Regions from separate parts of the Streptomyces sp. NBC_00210 genome, predicted to be linked through region 2. Evidence: riboswitches for the same ligand, from Rfam matches in the RefSeq annotation. Region 2 holds a riboswitch; the other holds the start of a gene.
What was found. Region 2 has a riboswitch for cobalamin ahead of metE (5-methyltetrahydropteroyltriglutamate--homocysteine S-methyltransferase). Riboswitches for the same ligand answer to the same signal wherever they lie in the genome.
Positions count from the first base shown of each region.

Region 1 (8,499 bases), 2.0 Mb from region 2:
GCGGAGCTCCTGCTGGCCGAGCGGCGTGAGGCTGAGGCCCGGCAGGCTGAGGCCCGTGAGGTCGAGGCCCGTGAGGTCGAGGCCCGGCAGGTCGAGGCCCGTGAGGTCGAGGCCCGGCAGGTTGAGTCCCCCGAGGCTGCGCCGTGCCGCGCCGCATAGCGGTCCGCGGACGCGGTGGGCATACGAAACGGCCGGGCGGAAGCTGTACGCAGCCGCCCGGCCATTCGCTTCCCGGCGCTCCCCCGTCCCCCCGGCGGGAGAGTGCCCGGACGTTCAATGCCCCGTCCGGCCGATCAGGCCGGATCAGGACCTAGAAGTCGTCGTCGAAGCCGACCGAGCCCTCGACCGCCACCTGGTAGGCGGAGGGACGGCGCTCGAAGAAGTTCGTCAGCTCCTGGACGCCCTGCAGCTCCATGAAGGAGAACGGATTCTCCGAGCCGTACACCGGGGCGAAGCCCAGACGGGTCAGCCGCTGGTCGGCGACGCACTGCAGATACTCGCGCATCGACTCGGTGTTCATGCCCGGCAGTCCCTCACCGCACAGATCGCGGCCGAACTGCAGCTCCGCCTCGACGGCCTCCTTCAGCATGTCGGTGACCTGCTGCTGGAGCTGGTCGTCGAAGAGCTCCGGCTCCTCCTTGCGGACCGTGTCCACGACCTCGAAGGCGAAGTTCATGTGCATGGTCTCGTCGCGGAACACCCAGTTGGTGCCGGTGGCCAGGCCGTGCAGCAGACCGCGGGAGCGGAACCAGTAGACGTACGCGAACGCGCCGTAGAAGAACAGCCCCTCGATGCAGGCCGCGAAGCAGATCAGGTTCAGCAGGAAGCGACGGCGGTCGGCCTGCGACTCCAGCCGCTCGATCTTCTCGACCGAGTCCATCCACTTGAAGCAGAACTGAGCCTTCTCGCGGATGGAGGGGATCTCCTCGACCGCGTCGAAGGCGGCCGCGCGGTCGTCCGGGTCCGGCAGGTAGGTGTCGAGCAGCGTCAGATAGAACTGGACGTGCACGGCCTCCTCGAAGAGCTGACGGCTCAGGTAGAGCCGCGCCTCGGGGGAGTTGATGTGCTTGTAGAGGGTGAGCACCAGGTTGTTGGAGACGATCGAGTCGCCCGTCGCGAAGAACGCGACCAGTCGGCCGATCATGTGCTGCTCACCCGGCGTGAGCTTGGCGAGGTCGGCCACGTCGGAGTGGAGATCGACCTCCTCCACGGTCCAGGTGTTCTTGATCGCGTCGCGGTAGCGCTCATAGAAGTCCGGGTAGCGCATCGGGCGGAGAGTCAGCTCGAAGCCGGGGTCCAGAAGGTTCTTTTCGGTCGAGCTCATTACTGGCAGGCCTCGCAGGACTCGGGGTTTTCCAGGGAGCAGGCGACCGCGTCGGGGTCGGCGGCCTGCGCCGGGATGGGGGCGGCGGCCGCCGAGGTGCCGGAAGCCGCGCGGGCGATCCGCGTCGCGGGACGGGAGCGCAGGTAGTACGTCGTCTTCAGGCCCTGCTTCCAGGCGTACGCGTACATCGAGCTGAGCTTCCCGATGGTCGGCGTCTCCAGGAACAGGTTCAGCGACTGCGACTGGTCCAGGAAGGGGGTGCGGGCAGCGGCCATGTCGATCAGGCCGCGCTGCGGGATCTCCCACGCCGTGCGGTACAGCGCGCGGACGTCGGCCGGGATCCAGTTGAAGCCCTGCACCGAGCCGCTGGAGTCGCGCAGCGCCTCCCGGGTCTGCGCGTCCCACACGCCGAGCTTCTTCAGCTCCTCCACCAGATAGGCGTTGACCTGGAGGAACTCACCGCTCAGCGTCTCGCGCTTGAAGAGGTTGGAGACCTGCGGCTCGATGCACTCGTACACGCCCGCGATCGAGGCGATGGTGGCGGTCGGTGCGATGGCGAGGAGGAGGGAGTTGCGCATGCCGCTCTTCGCCACCCGCGCGCGCAGGGCGTCCCAGCGCTCCGGCCAGTTGAGCTCGACGTCATAGTGGTCGGGGTGGAGTACGCCACGGGCCGCGCGGGTCTCGGACCAGGCGGGCAGCGGGCCGTTGCGCTCGGCGAGCTCGCAGGACGACTCGTACGCCGCGAGCATGATCCGCTCGGCGATCTTCGTGGAGAGCGCCTTCGCCTCGGGCGAGTCGAACGGGATGCGGAGCTTGAAGAAGACGTCCTGGAGGCCCATCGCGCCCAGGCCCACCGGCCGCCATCTGGCGTTGGAGCGCCCGGCCTGCTCGGTCGGGTAGAAGTTGATGTCGACGACCCGGTCGAGGAAGGTCACGGCGGTACGGACCGTCTCGTCGAGGCGCTCCCAGTCGATGCCGTCGCCCGCGACGAACGAACCCAGGTTGACCGAGCCGAGGTTGCAGACGGCCGTCTCGCCGTCGTCGGTGACCTCAAGGATCTCGGTGCACAGGTTCGAGGAGTGGACGACCCGGCCGGGCTCGGCGGTCTGGTTGGCCGTGCGGTTGGAGGCGTCCTTGAAGGTCATCCAGCCGTTGCCGGTCTGGGCGAGGGTGCGCATCATGCGGCCGTACAGCTCGCGCGCCGGGATGGCCTTGCGGGCCAGGCCGTCGGCCTCCGCCTTGCGGTACGCGGCGTCGAACTCGTCGCCCCACAGGTCGACGAGTTCCGGCACGTCGGCGGGCGAGAACAGCGACCAGTCGGCGTCGGTCTCGACGCGGCGCATGAACTCGTCCGGGATCCAGTGCGCGAGGTTGAGGTTGTGCGTACGCCGCGCGTCCTCACCGGTGTTGTCGCGGAGCTCCAGGAACTCCTCGATGTCCGCGTGCCAGGTCTCCAGGTAGATCGCGGCGGCGCCCTTGCGGCGGCCGCCCTGGTTCACGGCGGCGACCGAGGCGTCCAGCGTCTTCAGGAACGGCACGATGCCGTTGGAGTGGCCGTTGGTGCCGCGGATCAGCGAACCGCGGGCGCGGATTCGGGAGTACGAGAGGCCGATTCCACCGGCGTGCTTGGACAGGCGCGCGATCTGGTGGTAGCGGTTGTAGATCGAGTCGAGCTCGTCGAGCGGCGAGTCCAGCAGATAGCAGGAGGACATCTGCGGGTGACGGGTGCCGGAGTTGAAGAGCGTGGGGGAGGAGGGCAGGTAGTCGAGCCGGCTCATCAGCCCGTACAGCGCCGCGACTTCGTCCAGGGCGCGGGTGGATGAGTCCTCGGCGAGGCCGCAGGCGACGCGCAGCATGAAGTGCTGCGGGGTCTCGATCACCTGACGGGTGATCGGGTGCCGGAGCAGATAGCGGCTGTAGAGGGTGCGCAGCCCGAAGTAGCCGAAGCGGTCGTCGGCGCCGGTGTCGATGAGCGCGTCAAGACGAGCGGCGTGCAGCGTCACGAACTCGGCGGTGCGGTCGGCGATCAGGCCCTCGCGGTGGCCGACCGCGACGGATGCCGAGAAGGAGACCGCGCCCTGTCCGGCGGCCTCGTCCGCGATGTGACGGGTCAGCAGGCGGGCGGCGAGGCGGGAGTAGGCCGGGTCCTCGGAGATCAGCCCCGCGGCGGCGTCGGTGGCGAGGCTCCGCAACTCGGCCGCGTCCGACCGGGCGTTGCGGCCGCGCAGCGCGGCGGCGGCGACACGTCCCGGGTCGGTGTCCGGCAGATCGGCGGTGAGATCGGTCAGGGTCCGCAGAAGCGCGGTCCCGGGGCCGTCGCTCTCCTCGGCAGCCTGCACTGCGATGCCTGAAGCCGGATCGGCTGGCGCGATGGTCACGTGGTGCTCTCCCTCGCTCGGCTCTGGGCCGACGGGGGAGGGGGCGGGCCGCGGAGGCGTACGTACCCGGAAAGGGCAGCACACCGCACGGCGTCCACCGACCCAACCGCGAGGCCCGGACGTCTCGGCACCCGGTTCGGTCGAGCCGGATGCACCGTCGGCAGGTCTTCGGACTGGTGGGGTGCGACAAAGCACACCACAGCACACCGTTGCGGGACAGTTCCGGATTCACACCGGATTCCCCTGCGGCGACAGCGAGCATGAGCATACATGTGGGGGCGGGGAGTTGCCGCACCCACCACATGTTGTGTCGGGGCGGCTACAGCTCCAACGCGTAAGTCAGTAGGGTGATCCCGCGATGGGCCCCCAGTCCCGCTCGGGTGTTCGGACGAAGCCCATCCGCTCGTAGATCCGGTGGGCCGCGAGCATGCTGCGCTGCGTGGACAACACGAGCCGCCTGCACCCCTCGACGCCCCGGGCGCGCTCGACGCACGCCCGCACAAGGGCCTCGCCGGCACCCCGCCCACGCGCCTGCTCGGCGACGGCGAGCATCCGGAACTCGGCTTCGTCGTCCTGGGCAACATCGGCCCACGCCCCGCCGCCCGAGACAAAGGTCACGCCACCGAGCAGTCGGTCGCGACCGTCGACGGCGACGAGCACCTCGGCCTCGGCGGCCCGCCGCGCCACATCCCGCAGCACATGCAGATACGAATCGTCCTCGCCGAAGTCCAGCAGCCCGTCGCCCAGATAGGCCTGGGCGGTGATCTCGCCCAGTTCGGTGTACTCCTTCGGCCGCACTGCCCTGACGGTGATGTCCGTGGGCGCAGTGTGGACCGGATCAGCCGCTCACGCCCACCTCATTGTTGGGGGCGCCGTCGCCGGCCGGGGGCAGGTCGCCGCGCTCGACGGGCGTCTGTCCGCCGATGTCCTCGGCCTGGGGCAGGACCTCGTCCAGCTCACGGTCGTCGGCGAGATGGGCCGCCTCGGCGGCCTTGCGCAGCACGTCGCGCTCCACCTGGGTGCCGGCGCTGATCTGGATCCGCAGACCGTTCTCCGTACGGACGTACTCATGGCCGCTGTCCGAGGTGCGGTACCAGCCCTTTCCGTCCTTCGCGCAGGCTGCGCCGGACGGGCCGTCCGCGCCCGTGGCCGAACCCATGGGGATTGCGGCGCAGTTCGCGGCGTCCACCGTGCCCCGGTCGACGGCGAGGGTGATCTGGCCGCCGGTCTTGGAGACGTACGTGGCCGAGAAGCCGTCGCCGCCGATGACACCCACGGACTGCCGCGCCAGCTCGAAGCCGTCGGACCGGGTCACATACACATGCTCGGGCAGGGTCTGCAGCGCGCGGGCGCGCGCCTCGAGCGCGGAGTGCTCGGGCACGGGACCGTTGGTGCTTCCCGTACCGTCGCCGCCCCGTGAGTCGCTGTCGCCCGCCACCTGCGAACCACAGCCGGCAAGGGCGAGGGGCAGCAGCACAAGCAGCGACAAGCGCGAACCACGTCTCATGCGCACATTCTTTCGCAGGTACGGCGAGGGCCGCCGTGCTTTCCCGTGGGAAGCGCGGCGGCCCTCGACCGGTGCGGCGGCTCGGTGGCCGGATCAGTGACGGTTCAGTGCGCCGCCGTGCCCGCCGTCGCCGGCGGCAGTTCCACCTGGACGACCGGGTCACCGGCGTCCGCCGTGTAGTCCGACGGGGACGTCTCGTCCACACCCTCCGGCGCCTTCGCCGCCTTCAGCACGAACGTCAGGACCACCGTCACCGCCACGTTCAGCACGAACGCGGTGAGGCCGATGTAGCCGATCTCCCCGATGCCCGGAATCTCCGCCGAGGAGCCGCCGAAGTGCTTCTGGGTCGGGCTTGCGACTCCGTACGCCGCCGCCGTGCCGTAGATCATGCCGACCGCCCAGCCCGCCAGCAGCGCCCAGCGGTGGAACCAGCGGGTGAACAGGCCGCCCACCAGCGAGGGGAAGGTCTGCAGGATCCAGATACCGCCCAGGAGCTGGAAGTTGATCGCCACGGTCTTGTCCATCGTCAGCACGAAGACCAGCGCGCCCACCTTCACCAGGAGCGACACCAGCTTGGAGACCTTGGTCTCCTGCGCCGGCGTGGCGTCGGGCTTGATGAAGTCCTTGTAGATGTTGCGCGTGAACAGATTCGCCGCGGCGATCGACATGATCGCCGCCGGTACCAGCGCGCCGATGCCGATCGCCGCGAAGGCGACACCCGCGAACCAGTCCGGGAACATGTTCTCGAACAGCTGCGGGATCGCCAGCTGGCCGTTCTTGACCTTCACACCCGCCGCGATCGCCATGAAGCCGAGCAGCGCCAGCAGTCCCAGCATCAGCGAGTACAGCGGCAGAATCGTCGTGTTGCGCCGGATGACCTCACGGCTGCGCGACGAGAGCGTCGCCGTGATCGAATGCGGATACATGAAGAGCGCGAGCGCCGACCCGAGCGCGAGCGTGGCGTAACCCCACTGGCCCGCCTCGCCCGGCGCCAGAGCGCCACGCGGCTTCTCGGTCGCCGGGTTGATCTGCGCGAATGCATCCCCCGCCTTCGTGAAGATGTCGTCGAAGCCGCCCAGCTTGATCGGGATGTAGATGATCGCCACCGCGATGACGATGTAGATCAGGGTGTCCTTGACGAACGCGATCAGCGCCGGTGCCCGCAGACCGGAGGAGTACGTGTACGCCGCCAGCACGCCGAAGGCGATCAGCAACGGCAGGTCCTTCACGAACCAGTTCGTCGTCTCGCCGCCGCCGACGCCCATCACGTCGAGCACCGCCTGGATGCCGACCAGCTGGAGTGCGATGTACGGCATCGTCGCGAGAATGCCGGTGACCGCGACCGCCAGCGACAGGCCCTTCGAGCCCCACCGCCCGCGGACGAAGTCCGAGGTGGTGACGTAACCGTGCTTGTGCGACACCGACCACAGCCGCGGCAGGAAGGTGAAGATCAGCGGATAGACGAGAATCGTGTACGGCACGGCGAAGAAGCCCGCCGCGCCGGCCGTGTAGATCGCCGCGGGCACGGCCACGAAGGTGTACGCCGTGTACAGGTCGCCGCCGAGCAGGAACCAGGTGACCCAGGTGCCGAACGACCGGCCGCCGAGGCCCCATTCGTCGAGGCTGTCGGACTCGGCCCGGCGCCAGCGCGCGGCCAGGAAGCCCATGACCGTGACGGCCAGGAAGAAGAAGATGAAGACGGCGAGCGCGACGCCGTTCACGCCGTCCGTCACTTCGACGCACCCCCCTTGTGGGCGCGCTGGTCGCGCTGCCACAGCTTGTAAGCGACCATGGTGAGCGCGGTGGAGATCAGCACCCAGAGCATCTGGTACCAGTAGAAGAACGGAATGCCGATGAACTTCGGTTCGATCTTCGCGTAGGAGCCGACCCAGAGCATCGCCACAAAGGGCGCGAAGAGGCAGAGGGCGACGACCACGCGCACCGGCGTGATCAAGGCTCGTTTCTCATCGGTCACTTCGGACATACAGCGACTCCGTCCCCTCACCTGTCACCAGTTGTAATGGGCATGAAATCTAAGCGAGGCTTTCGCGTACCGTCACCCCTCGTCCGTATATCGGTACGGCAACGAAACGGCGGTAACCCCTCGTCAGCAGCAGTGGAACCCGCCGCGCCGGTCCGACTCCTGGCGGTCCGTCCGCATCCGCTCGAATTCCCGCCGGGACGGGACAGAGACCGCCGGATCGTGTGAACGCGCATGCGCGACATATCTGTCGTACGCCGACTCGTCCAGCAGTTCGCGTACGTACCACCGCACCGTGCCAGCGGCCCGCCGCAGCCCGATCCGCAGGGCGAGCGCGGTCCACCCTGCCGCGCCGATCTGCGCGAGAAGCGTCCGGATGACGATGGTTTGTGGGTGTGCAGGACGCACCGGGGGTCCTCCCGTCGCATGCGATGACGGGAGGACCGTAGAGCAGGAAGGCGACCCGCGCTACACCACGCGCACCGGTCAGTCCTTCGGGCGCTGAAGCCTCGCCACGCTGCAGTCTCCCGGGGGCCGTGACACAAGCGGCTGGCGCCGCGGGCCCCGGACCCCCAGCAAACTCGGGCCGGCCGCCGCGTCAGTCCTTCGGCCGTTGGAGCCTTGCCACGCTGCAGTCTCCCGGGGGGTAACCCCCGGACCCCCAGCAAACTCGGGCCGGCCGCCGCGTCAGTCCTTCGGCCGTTGGAGCCTTGCCACGAACTTGTACCGGTCGCCGCGGTACACCGAGCGCACCCACTCCACCGGTTCGCCCTGGGCGTCCAGTGAGTGGCGCGAGAGCATCAGCATCGGCAGGCCCACGTCCGTACCCAGCAGACCCGCCTCGCGCGGGGTGGCCAGCGAGGTCTCGATCGTTTCCTCGGCCTCGGCCAGATGGACGTCGTACACCTCCGCCAGTGCGGTGTACAGCGAGGTGTACTTGACCAGCGACCGCCGCAGCGCCGGGAAGCGCTTCGCCGACAGATGCGTCGTCTCGATCGCCATCGGCTCGCCGCTCGCGAGCCGCAGCCGCTCGATCCGCAGCACCCGCCCGCCCGTCGAGATGTCGAGCAGCCCGGCCAGCGTGTCGTCGGCCGTGACGTACCCGATGTCGAGCAACTGCGAGGTGGGCTCCAGGCCCTGGGCCTTCATGTCCTCGGTGTACGAGGTGAGCTGCAGGGCCTGCGAGACCTTGGGCTTGGCCACGAACGTGCCCTTGCCCTGGATGCGCTCGAGGCGGCCCTCGACGACCAGCTCCTGGAGCGCCTGCCGCACCGTCGTACGCGAGGTGTCGAACTCCGCGGCGAGCGTG
Region 1 is NZ_CP108120.1:2,979,939-2,988,437, reverse strand. It holds gene OG729_RS13355 (hypothetical protein) at 1-159, shown strand, start outside; gene OG729_RS13350 (ribonucleotide-diphosphate reductase subunit beta) at 311-1,324, opposite strand; gene OG729_RS13345 (ribonucleoside-diphosphate reductase subunit alpha) at 1,324-3,702, opposite strand; cobalamin riboswitch at 3,844-4,011, opposite strand; gene OG729_RS13340 (GNAT family N-acetyltransferase) at 4,042-4,500, opposite strand; gene OG729_RS13335 (hypothetical protein) at 4,541-5,209, opposite strand; gene mctP (monocarboxylate uptake permease MctP) at 5,314-6,942, opposite strand; gene OG729_RS13325 (DUF3311 domain-containing protein) at 6,939-7,193, opposite strand; gene OG729_RS13320 (YbdD/YjiX family protein) at 7,317-7,517, opposite strand; gene OG729_RS13315 (GntR family transcriptional regulator) at 7,878-8,499, opposite strand, start outside.
Region 1: another riboswitch for cobalamin. It lies ahead of OG729_RS13345 (ribonucleoside-diphosphate reductase subunit alpha); the one in region 2 lies ahead of metE (5-methyltetrahydropteroyltriglutamate--homocysteine S-methyltransferase).

Region 2 (8,499 bases):
CGAGGTAATCGCGCGCTACTGATCGGCGGCCTGGCTGCCGCAGTCACCGCCGTGACATGTCTGGCGCTGCTGCAGTCGGCGAGCGGAACCCCGGTGGCGGACACCGCCGCCCCCGCCGCCGCGCAGGCGGCACAGCCCGCGGCGGCAAAGCCGGCCGATCACACCATCGTGATCAAGAACATGGCCTATGCACAACCAAAGCTGACGGTCACCGTCGGCCAGACGGTGAAATGGGTCAACGAGGACTCGGCGCCACACACGGTCACGATCACCAGCGGCCCGGAGAAGTTCGACTCCGGCAACCTGGACAAGGGCGAGAGCTGGTCGTTCACCTTCACCAAGGCCGGCACGTACTCGTACTACTGCGCCGTGCACCCGGACATGAAGGCGCAGATCACTGTCGTCGACAAGAGCTCCGGCAGCTCCGGTGGATCGGGCACGGGTGGCTCGGGCTCCGGGGGTTCGGCCTCCGGCGGCGGGTCGACCGGCGGGAGCGGTACGGGCGGTTCAACTGGTGGCCACACCGGTGGCACGTCGGGCGGCTCCGACTCCGGCGGCAGCCACTCGGGAGGTGCGACGGGCGGCGGTGGCTCGACGGGTGGCAGCGGTTCCGATGAGCAGTGCCACAGCGTCCAGCAGGTCCTGGTGCCGATCCTTCAGCACCTCAAGTCCGCCCACCTGGAGGAGTCGCCGGGCGAGCAGATCCAGGACGCGCTGAATCTCGACAGTTACATCAAGATGCACACGGTCTGGCTCGAATCGATCCTCACACCCGCGGTCGACGGCGGTGGCGCCACCGCGGACGGGACGCTGAGCGTGCTGCTGCAGCACGTCAAGTCAGCCCACCTGGAGGAGTCGCCCGGCCAGCAGATCCAGGACATCCTCAACCCCGACGCGTACGTCAAGACGCACACCGTGTGGGCCGAGCACCTGTTCGCTCCCACCGAGAAGTACCTCACACAGTCCTGCTGAGGGTCACCGAGCCCGGCTGAGGGTCACCGGGTTCTGCCAAGAAACACGCCGGTACGACGAGTGGCGGGCCGGCCGAGTCACAGTCGGCCGGCCCACCACCCCGCCATTGTCCCTCCGCCGCCTACAGAGGTACCCGGATGACCACCGAAACCTTGCCCCTGCCCCCCGTTCCGCACTCTGGCGAAGGCACGCGCCGCCTTCCCCGCCCCGGCACCTACACCGCCGGTCCCGGCCGCTGCATCGTCGAACTCACCGCCCGGTACGGCCCGTTCGTTACGCTGCGCCGCCGCCTCACCTCGTCCGACGCAACCCTGACCGTGCCCGCCGACACCGACCACTGCGCCCTGCGCCTGGAGCTCAGCGGCGGACCGCTGCGGCCCTCCGTACTCGTCTTCGAAAGCGACGGTGGCGAACCGGCCGACGACGGATCCCGTCTCGTCTGCCCCGGCGAGCTGACACTGCGCGGCAAGCCCGTCCCCGCCGGCCTCCCGCTGCGCATCGTCGATTGCACTGCCGAGCGGCTGCTCGTCACCGGCACCACCCAGGTGTCCTACCGCCGCCTGCGCGCGGCCACTGGTTTCACGCTGCCTCGTACCCGTCCCGCAGACCGGCTGCGTCTGCTCGTCGCCGCGGAGTTCACATGACCGCCCACCCCACGACCACCGCTCTTCTGCGCGCCTTTCCGACCGGCATGCTCCTGATGGCAACAGCCCTCATCGGCCTCCCGTCCACCGCAGCCCACGCCGCAGGCCAGTACCAAGTCCGCATGTCCGGCTACGCGTTCACCCCACGCACCCTCACCGTCACCGCTGGGTCCACCATCACCTGGACCAACCAGGACACCGCACCCCATGACGTGAAGACCACCTCCGGCCCGCACTCCTTCCACTCCCCGATGCTCGACAAAGGCGACAGCTGGAGCCACACCTTCACCAGCCCTGGCACGTACGGCTACCTCTGCACTGTCCACCCCGGCATGACGGGACAGCTCGTCGTGAGGGCGGCCGCTGCGCCGAGCCCCGCGGCCACTCACTCGCACATGCACGAGCCCGCCGCGCAGCACCAACACGCCAAGACGCCCGCTGCCGCACCGGCCGCCACACCCCGCAGCAGCACCCGCCCGCCCTCCCCCTCCGCGGGCTCATCACCGCCCCCCACGGCTTCATCGGCACCGGCCCAGGCGCAGCCCGCCTCCATCACCCAGCCCGCCGCTTCCGCCAACCCGCTCCGGCCACTGCTGATCCTCACCGGAGCCGTCGCCGGAGTCGCAGTTCTTTGCCTGCTCCTGGTGGGCTCCCGCTCGGCAGCCGCCCGCCGGATGGAAGTGAGCGAAGACGTGTGAGCCGTCTGGCGCTCCTTGCCGTTGCTCGCTGGGCCTGGGTGGCCAGGGAGGCGGGTCAGGCTGCCCTCACCGCATCGGCCTGGGCCGGGGCTCAGGTCTGCCCGCCAGGGTTTCCCGCGCGAGTGGAGAGTCGTCCGCGGTTGGCCAGCCGGGACAGACGCTGGTGTTCCCGGGTTGCCCAGCGTCGTACACGGTCGGGGTCGAGCGCGGTTCCGTGGCCCACGTGGAGGCGGGTGGGGTTGAGTGCGAGCATCTCGCGCAGGCTGGCGAGGTTGCGCAGGGGGTCGTCGTGGAAGGGCGGGTTGGCCGGTTTTCCGGGGATGACGCCCATGAAGGAGTTGGCTATGAGGTCGCCGGCGACGAGGTCACCGGTGTCGGTGAGGACGGAGACCGAGCCGGCGGTGTGTCCGGGGGTGGGCATGATGCGGGCCGCGATCCCGAAGTCGTCGAGGTTCGTCTCGCCGCGGACCAGCACGTCCGGTTCGAAGGGGTCGGTCTGGACGTGCAGATTCTTGTTCCGGTCCAGGAAGCGGCCCATCGGGCCGGTCGGCAGGTACGGCTCGCGGGCCCGGCCGGTGCGGAACGGTTCAAGGTCGGCGACGTGGCCGGCGACCGGGGCGCCGGTGAGCCGGTGCAGCTTGGCTGCCGAGCCGAAGTGGTCGATGTGGCCGTGCGTGATGACGATCAGCGCGATGTCCGTGGGATCCACTCCGTGCCGGGCGACCTGGTCGTAGATCGTGCGGGCGCTCCCGGGCATCCCGGCGTCGACGATGACGGGACGTCGGCCCAGCAGGAGGTATGCGTTGATGGCTCGCTTGCCCAGGATCGGGATCGGAATGACCTTCGTGTGAGGCATGGTGTCCTTCATCGGGTGGTTGCCGGTGTGCTTTCGGGCAGTTGCGGTACTCGCCGCGAGTCGGCGGACGCTCCCAGCCAGGGGGTCGTGCGTACGGCTGTGATCGGCCGGGGCCGGTCCGGGAGATGACACTCGACCGGGGCTGCCGGACGCCGCGCGGCGATCTGTGTGGGTCGGTGTGCTGGCCCGCCTAACGGAAGCGGCGGCGGTACTCGGCCGGAGTGGTCCGAACCCGGCGTTGGAAGGATCGGTGCAGGGTTTTCACGGAGCCGAGGCCGCTGGCGGTGGCGATCTCCGGCAGGCTCAGGTCCGTCTCCTCCAGCAGTCGGCGGGCTGCCTCAAGCCGGGCGGTCTCGACATAGGCGGCGGGAGTGCTTCCGGTGCGCCGACCGAACAGGCGCGAGAAGTGACGCGGACTCAGGTGCATCCGTGCGGCGAGGGCTTCGGCCGAGAGGTCCTCGTCGAGATGCTCGCCGATCCACCGGCACAGCACCTCAATCCGGTCACCTGCGGGAGCCTGGACGGAAAGGGGCACGCTGAACTGGCTCTGCCCGCCGGAGCGCTTCACATACATGACCATCATGCGGGCGGTGGCGAGCGCGAGTGCCTGGCCGTGGTCCTGGGCCACCATGGCCAGGGCCATGTCCATCCCCGAGGTGACACCCGCGCAGGTCCACACCCGCCCTGACCGGATGAAGATCGGATCCGGGTCGACGCTGATCTGCGGGTGCTCGGCGGCGAGTTGCTCGGCGGTGAGCCAGTGGGTCGTGGCCCGAAGGCCGTCCAGAAGCCCTGCCGCGGCCATCAGATGCGCGCCGGCACAGATCGACCCGATCCGGCGGGCCCGGGGCTCGGCCCGGCGCAGCCAAGCGGTGACCCTCATGTCGACCACCGCCTCGACGCTGCCTTCGACCTGGGTGATCGCACCGGAAACCAGCAGGGTGTCCACCCGGCCGTCCACCTCCTCCAGGGTCAGATCGGACATCAGCCGAACGCCGCTGGAGGTGCGTACATCACCACCGTCAGCCGTCGCGATCTGCACCTGGTAGCCGGGACGGCCCTCTCCGGCGACGCGGGAGGCCACCGAGAACACCTCGGCCGGCCCCGTGACGTCCAACACTTCGACGCCGGGGAAGGCGACGATGACGACTCTGTGCGGTGCGGGCATGTGCTGATGATTTCGCCTCGCCGCTGCGGTCCGCAATGACGAGCTTGTCTCAGATCCGGCCATCGGGACAGGCCCTGGGGCTGTCCGCGACTCCGTACACCGCATAGGCTGGCCGGGCAGCTGGTTCGCTCCCCGTCAGCCAGGCGGGGTGCGTCGCAAGAGGGAACCCGGTGGAAATCCGGGACTGCCCCGCAGCGGTGAGCGGGAACGACCGCCGTCATACGCACTGGACCCGGCCGGGTCTGGGAAGCGCCGGCAAGTAGGTGTCTGCCCCTGGCAGATGTGCCCGCGAGTCCGAAGACCTGCCCGTTGCCCCGCGCGCGACCGTTCGTGCGCGGAGTTCCCGGTGACCTCGAGGGCGGGTCGGCGCACACATCAGGCGATCACGCGCGGCAGCAAGCACGTGGTTCGCCCGGTCTGCCATCCCCTTCGCGTCTTCGACCCGTCCCGGGCCGCTTGACCAAGAGCTCGCGAAGGAGAGTCTCATGACCAGCAAGTCCACAGCCGCGGCAGCACGGGCCACCGTGCACGGCTACCCCCGCCAGGGCCAGGGGCGGGAACTGAAGAAGGCCATCGAGGGCTACTGGAAGGGCCGCGTCAGCGCCGCCGAACTCCAGCAGACCGCCTCCCAACTGCGCGCCGCCAGCTGGCGCCGGCTGGCCGACGCCGGTATCCACGAGGTCCCGACCGGAGACTTCTCCTACTACGACCACGTTCTGGACACCAGCGTCATGGTCGGCGCGATCCCCTCCCGGCACCGCGCTGCCGCGGCGGCGGACGCCCTCGACGGCTACTTCGCGATGGCTCGCGGCACCCAGGACGTGGCGCCGCTGGAGATGACCAAGTGGTTCGACACCAACTACCACTACCTTGTTCCCGAGCTCGGCCCCGACACCCTCTTCACCGCCGACTCGACCAAGCAGCTCGCCGAACTGAAGCAAGCCCTCGCCCTCGGCCACACCGCACGCCCGGTCCTGGTCGGCCCCATCACCTACCTCCTGCTGGCCAAGCCCGCCCCCGGCGTCACCGCAGACTTCGTCCCGCTCACCCTGCTCGACCGGCTGCTGCCCGTGTACGCCGAGGTACTCACCGACCTCCGTGCGGCCGGCGCCGAGTGGGTGCAACTGGACGAGCCCGCCCTGGTCCAGGACCGCACTCCCGCCGAGCTGAACGCCGCGGCCCGCGCCTACCGCGATCTCGGCGCCCTCGCCGACCGGCCCCAACTGCTGGTCGCCTCCTACTTCGACCGGCTCGGCGAGGCACTGCCCGTCCTGGCCAAGGCACCCATCGAAGGCCTCGCCCTCGACTTCACCGAAGCCGCCGCCGCCAACCTCGACGACCTCGCCGCTGTCGGCGGACTGCCCGGCAAGCGGCTGGTCGCCGGCGTCGTCAACGGCCGCAACATCTGGATCAACGACTTCGAGAAGTCCCTCGCGACCCTCGGGACCCTCCTCGGCCTCGCCGACCGGGTCGACGTCGCCGCCTCCTGCTCCCTGCTGCACGTCCCGCTGGACACTGCGGCGGAGCGGGACCTCGATCCGCAGATCGCCCGCTGGCTCGCCTTCGCCCGCCAGAAGACCACCGAGGTCGTCACATTGGCCCGGGGTCTCGCCCAGGGCACCGGCGCCGTCACGGCCGAACTCGCCGCCAACCGTGCCGATCTGGCATCCCGGGCCGGCTCGGCGATCACCTACGATCCTGCGGTCCGCGCCAGGGCTGCCGCCGTCACCGACGCCGACGGCCGCCGCTCCCAGCCGTATCCCGAACGGGCCGCGGCCCAGCGTGCCCATCTCGGGCTGCCGCTGCTGCCGACGACCACCATCGGCTCCTTCCCGCAGACCACCCAATTGCGCCTGGCCCGCGCCGATCTGCGTGCGGGACGGATCGACACCGCCGCCTACGAGGAGCGGATCAAGGACGAGATCCGCGACGTCGTCTCCTTCCAGGAGAAGGCCGGCCTCGATGTCCTGGTGCACGGTGAGCCCGAACGCAATGACATGGTCCAGTACTTCGCCGAGCAGCTCACCGGCTATCTGGCCACCCAGCACGGCTGGGTCCAGTCCTACGGAACCCGCTACGTCCGCCCGCCGATCCTGGCCGGCGACATCTCCCGCCCCGAGCCGATGACCGTGCGCTGGACGACGTACGCCCAGTCGGGGACCGCCCGCCCTGTCAAGGGCATGCTCACCGGCCCCGTCACCATGCTCGCCTGGTCCTTCGTCCGCGACGACCAGCCACTCGGCGACACCGCACGCCAGGTCGCGCTCGCGCTGCGCGACGAAGTGAACGATCTGGAGGCAGCCGGGACGTCGGTCATCCAGGTCGACGAGCCGGCCCTGCGCGAAACGCTGCCCCTGCGTACCGCCAACCACACGGACTACCTCGTCTGGGCAACCGAGGCATTCCGCCTCACTACCAGCGGCGTTCGGCCGGACACCCAGATCCACACCCACATGTGCTATGCCGAATTCGGCGACATCCTGAAGGCCATCGACGACCTCGACGCCGATGTCATCAGCCTGGAGGCCGCCCGCTCCCACATGCAGGTCGCGGGGGAACTCGCCGTCGCCGGCTACCCCCGTGAGGTCGGTCCCGGCGTCTACGACATCCACTCCCCGCGTGTGCCCAGTGCGGACGAGGCGGCCGTCCTGCTGCGCAAGGGACTTGAAGCCATCCCCGCCGAGCGACTCTGGGTCAACCCCGACTGCGGCCTGAAGACCCGCGGCTGGCCCGAGGTACGGGCCTCGCTGGAGAACCTGGTGACGGCAGCCCGCAAGGTCAAGGGCGAGGTGCCCGCCGTGACCTCCTGAGACGGCAGTGGCCGGGGCGAACACACGGGGTGTCCGCTCCGGCCGCGGTACGGGACGCGAACCGGGAGGTGCCGGCTACAGAAGCAGATATCTGGAGCAGCACATGGCGGCAGGTGTCATGGACCGATCCGCTTGAGGATCCGCTCGTGTTCCTCGTCGGGTACCCGGGCCCCGGAGGAGGGAAGCAGCTGTGGGATCCCGTCGATGATCGGATAGCGCCGGCGCAGCCGCGGGTTGTAGAGGACCTCCTCGGGCAGGAGCAGCGTCAGCTGCCCCTTGTCGATCGGGCAGGCGATGATCCGGAGCAGCGGATCGTCAGGCTTCATGGGCCAACTCCTTCGCCGGGGTGGGGGGTTCGTCATGACGCGGAAGCATCAGCAGTACGGAGACGGCGAGTGCGGTGCCGCCGAGCCGCAGCGCAAGCCGCAGCGGGTCTTCCGGCAGGGACTCGCCGAAGGCGAACGTGCCGAGCGCGGCGGTGAACAGACAGGTGACGGTGGTGCACACGGGCACGATCAGGGATGCCCGGCAGCGCTGCAGCGCGGTCTGGGACAGGATCAGTCCGGTCACCGAGGTGACGAGCAGGAGGTACGGATAGGGGGACTTCAGCAGGGCGAGGACCGAGTGCCCGATGCCGTGGGTCGTCAGATGGCCGGAGACACCCTTGATGGCGAGCGAGCTGACGCCGTACAACAGGCCGACGGCGACGCCGTATTCGACGCCTGCTGTCGGCAGCCGGTGGCGGCGGCGGGTCCGGCGTTCCACGGAGCGGTAGAGCCACAGCCCCGCTGCGAGGGCGGGCAGGCAGATCAGCAGGACACGGCCGGCCGCGGCATGACCGCCCACGGCGTCGGAGCGCTGCAGGGAGGCCACGACCATCAGCAGGGCGAGGGTGATCACGACCACGCCGCGTCGCTCGCGGCCGCTGGGGCGCTCGCCGAGGACGACCGAGGAGAGCAGCAGGAGCAGCACGAGACCGGAGACGAAGATGCCCTGCGCAGCCGCGATGGGAAGGGTGCGGTAGACGGCGAGCTGTGCCGCGAAGCCGGCGGCGAGCGCGAGCGAACCGACGAGCCACAACGGGCTGCCGATGAGCAGCCGTACCACTCGGGCCGGTTGTCCCGTGCTCAGTCTCGGCAGGCCTGACAGTGCCCGCTTCTCGAGGACGAAGCCGGTGCTGTAGAAGACGTTGGCCAGCAGAGCCGATGCCACCCCCCACCACATGGCGCTACACCCGCCTGGCGTGCACCAGGAGGATGGAGGCCAGGGATGGTGTGGCACAGGCGGCGCGGTCCACCAGGCGCAGGGGGCGCGGGACACCGTGGAAGGGCGCGCCCGCCAGGGTGACCAC
Region 2 is NZ_CP108120.1:957,907-966,405, reverse strand. It holds gene OG729_RS04310 (plastocyanin/azurin family copper-binding protein) at 1-972, shown strand, start outside; gene OG729_RS04305 (hypothetical protein) at 1,110-1,616, shown strand; gene OG729_RS04300 (cupredoxin family copper-binding protein) at 1,613-2,314, shown strand; gene OG729_RS04295 (MBL fold metallo-hydrolase) at 2,406-3,170, opposite strand; gene OG729_RS04290 (GlxA family transcriptional regulator) at 3,361-4,338, opposite strand; cobalamin riboswitch at 4,496-4,642, shown strand; gene metE (5-methyltetrahydropteroyltriglutamate--homocysteine S-methyltransferase) at 4,824-7,148, shown strand; gene OG729_RS04280 (Trm112 family protein) at 7,265-7,474, opposite strand; gene OG729_RS04275 (DMT family transporter) at 7,464-8,372, opposite strand; gene OG729_RS04270 (class I SAM-dependent methyltransferase) at 8,377-8,499, opposite strand, start outside.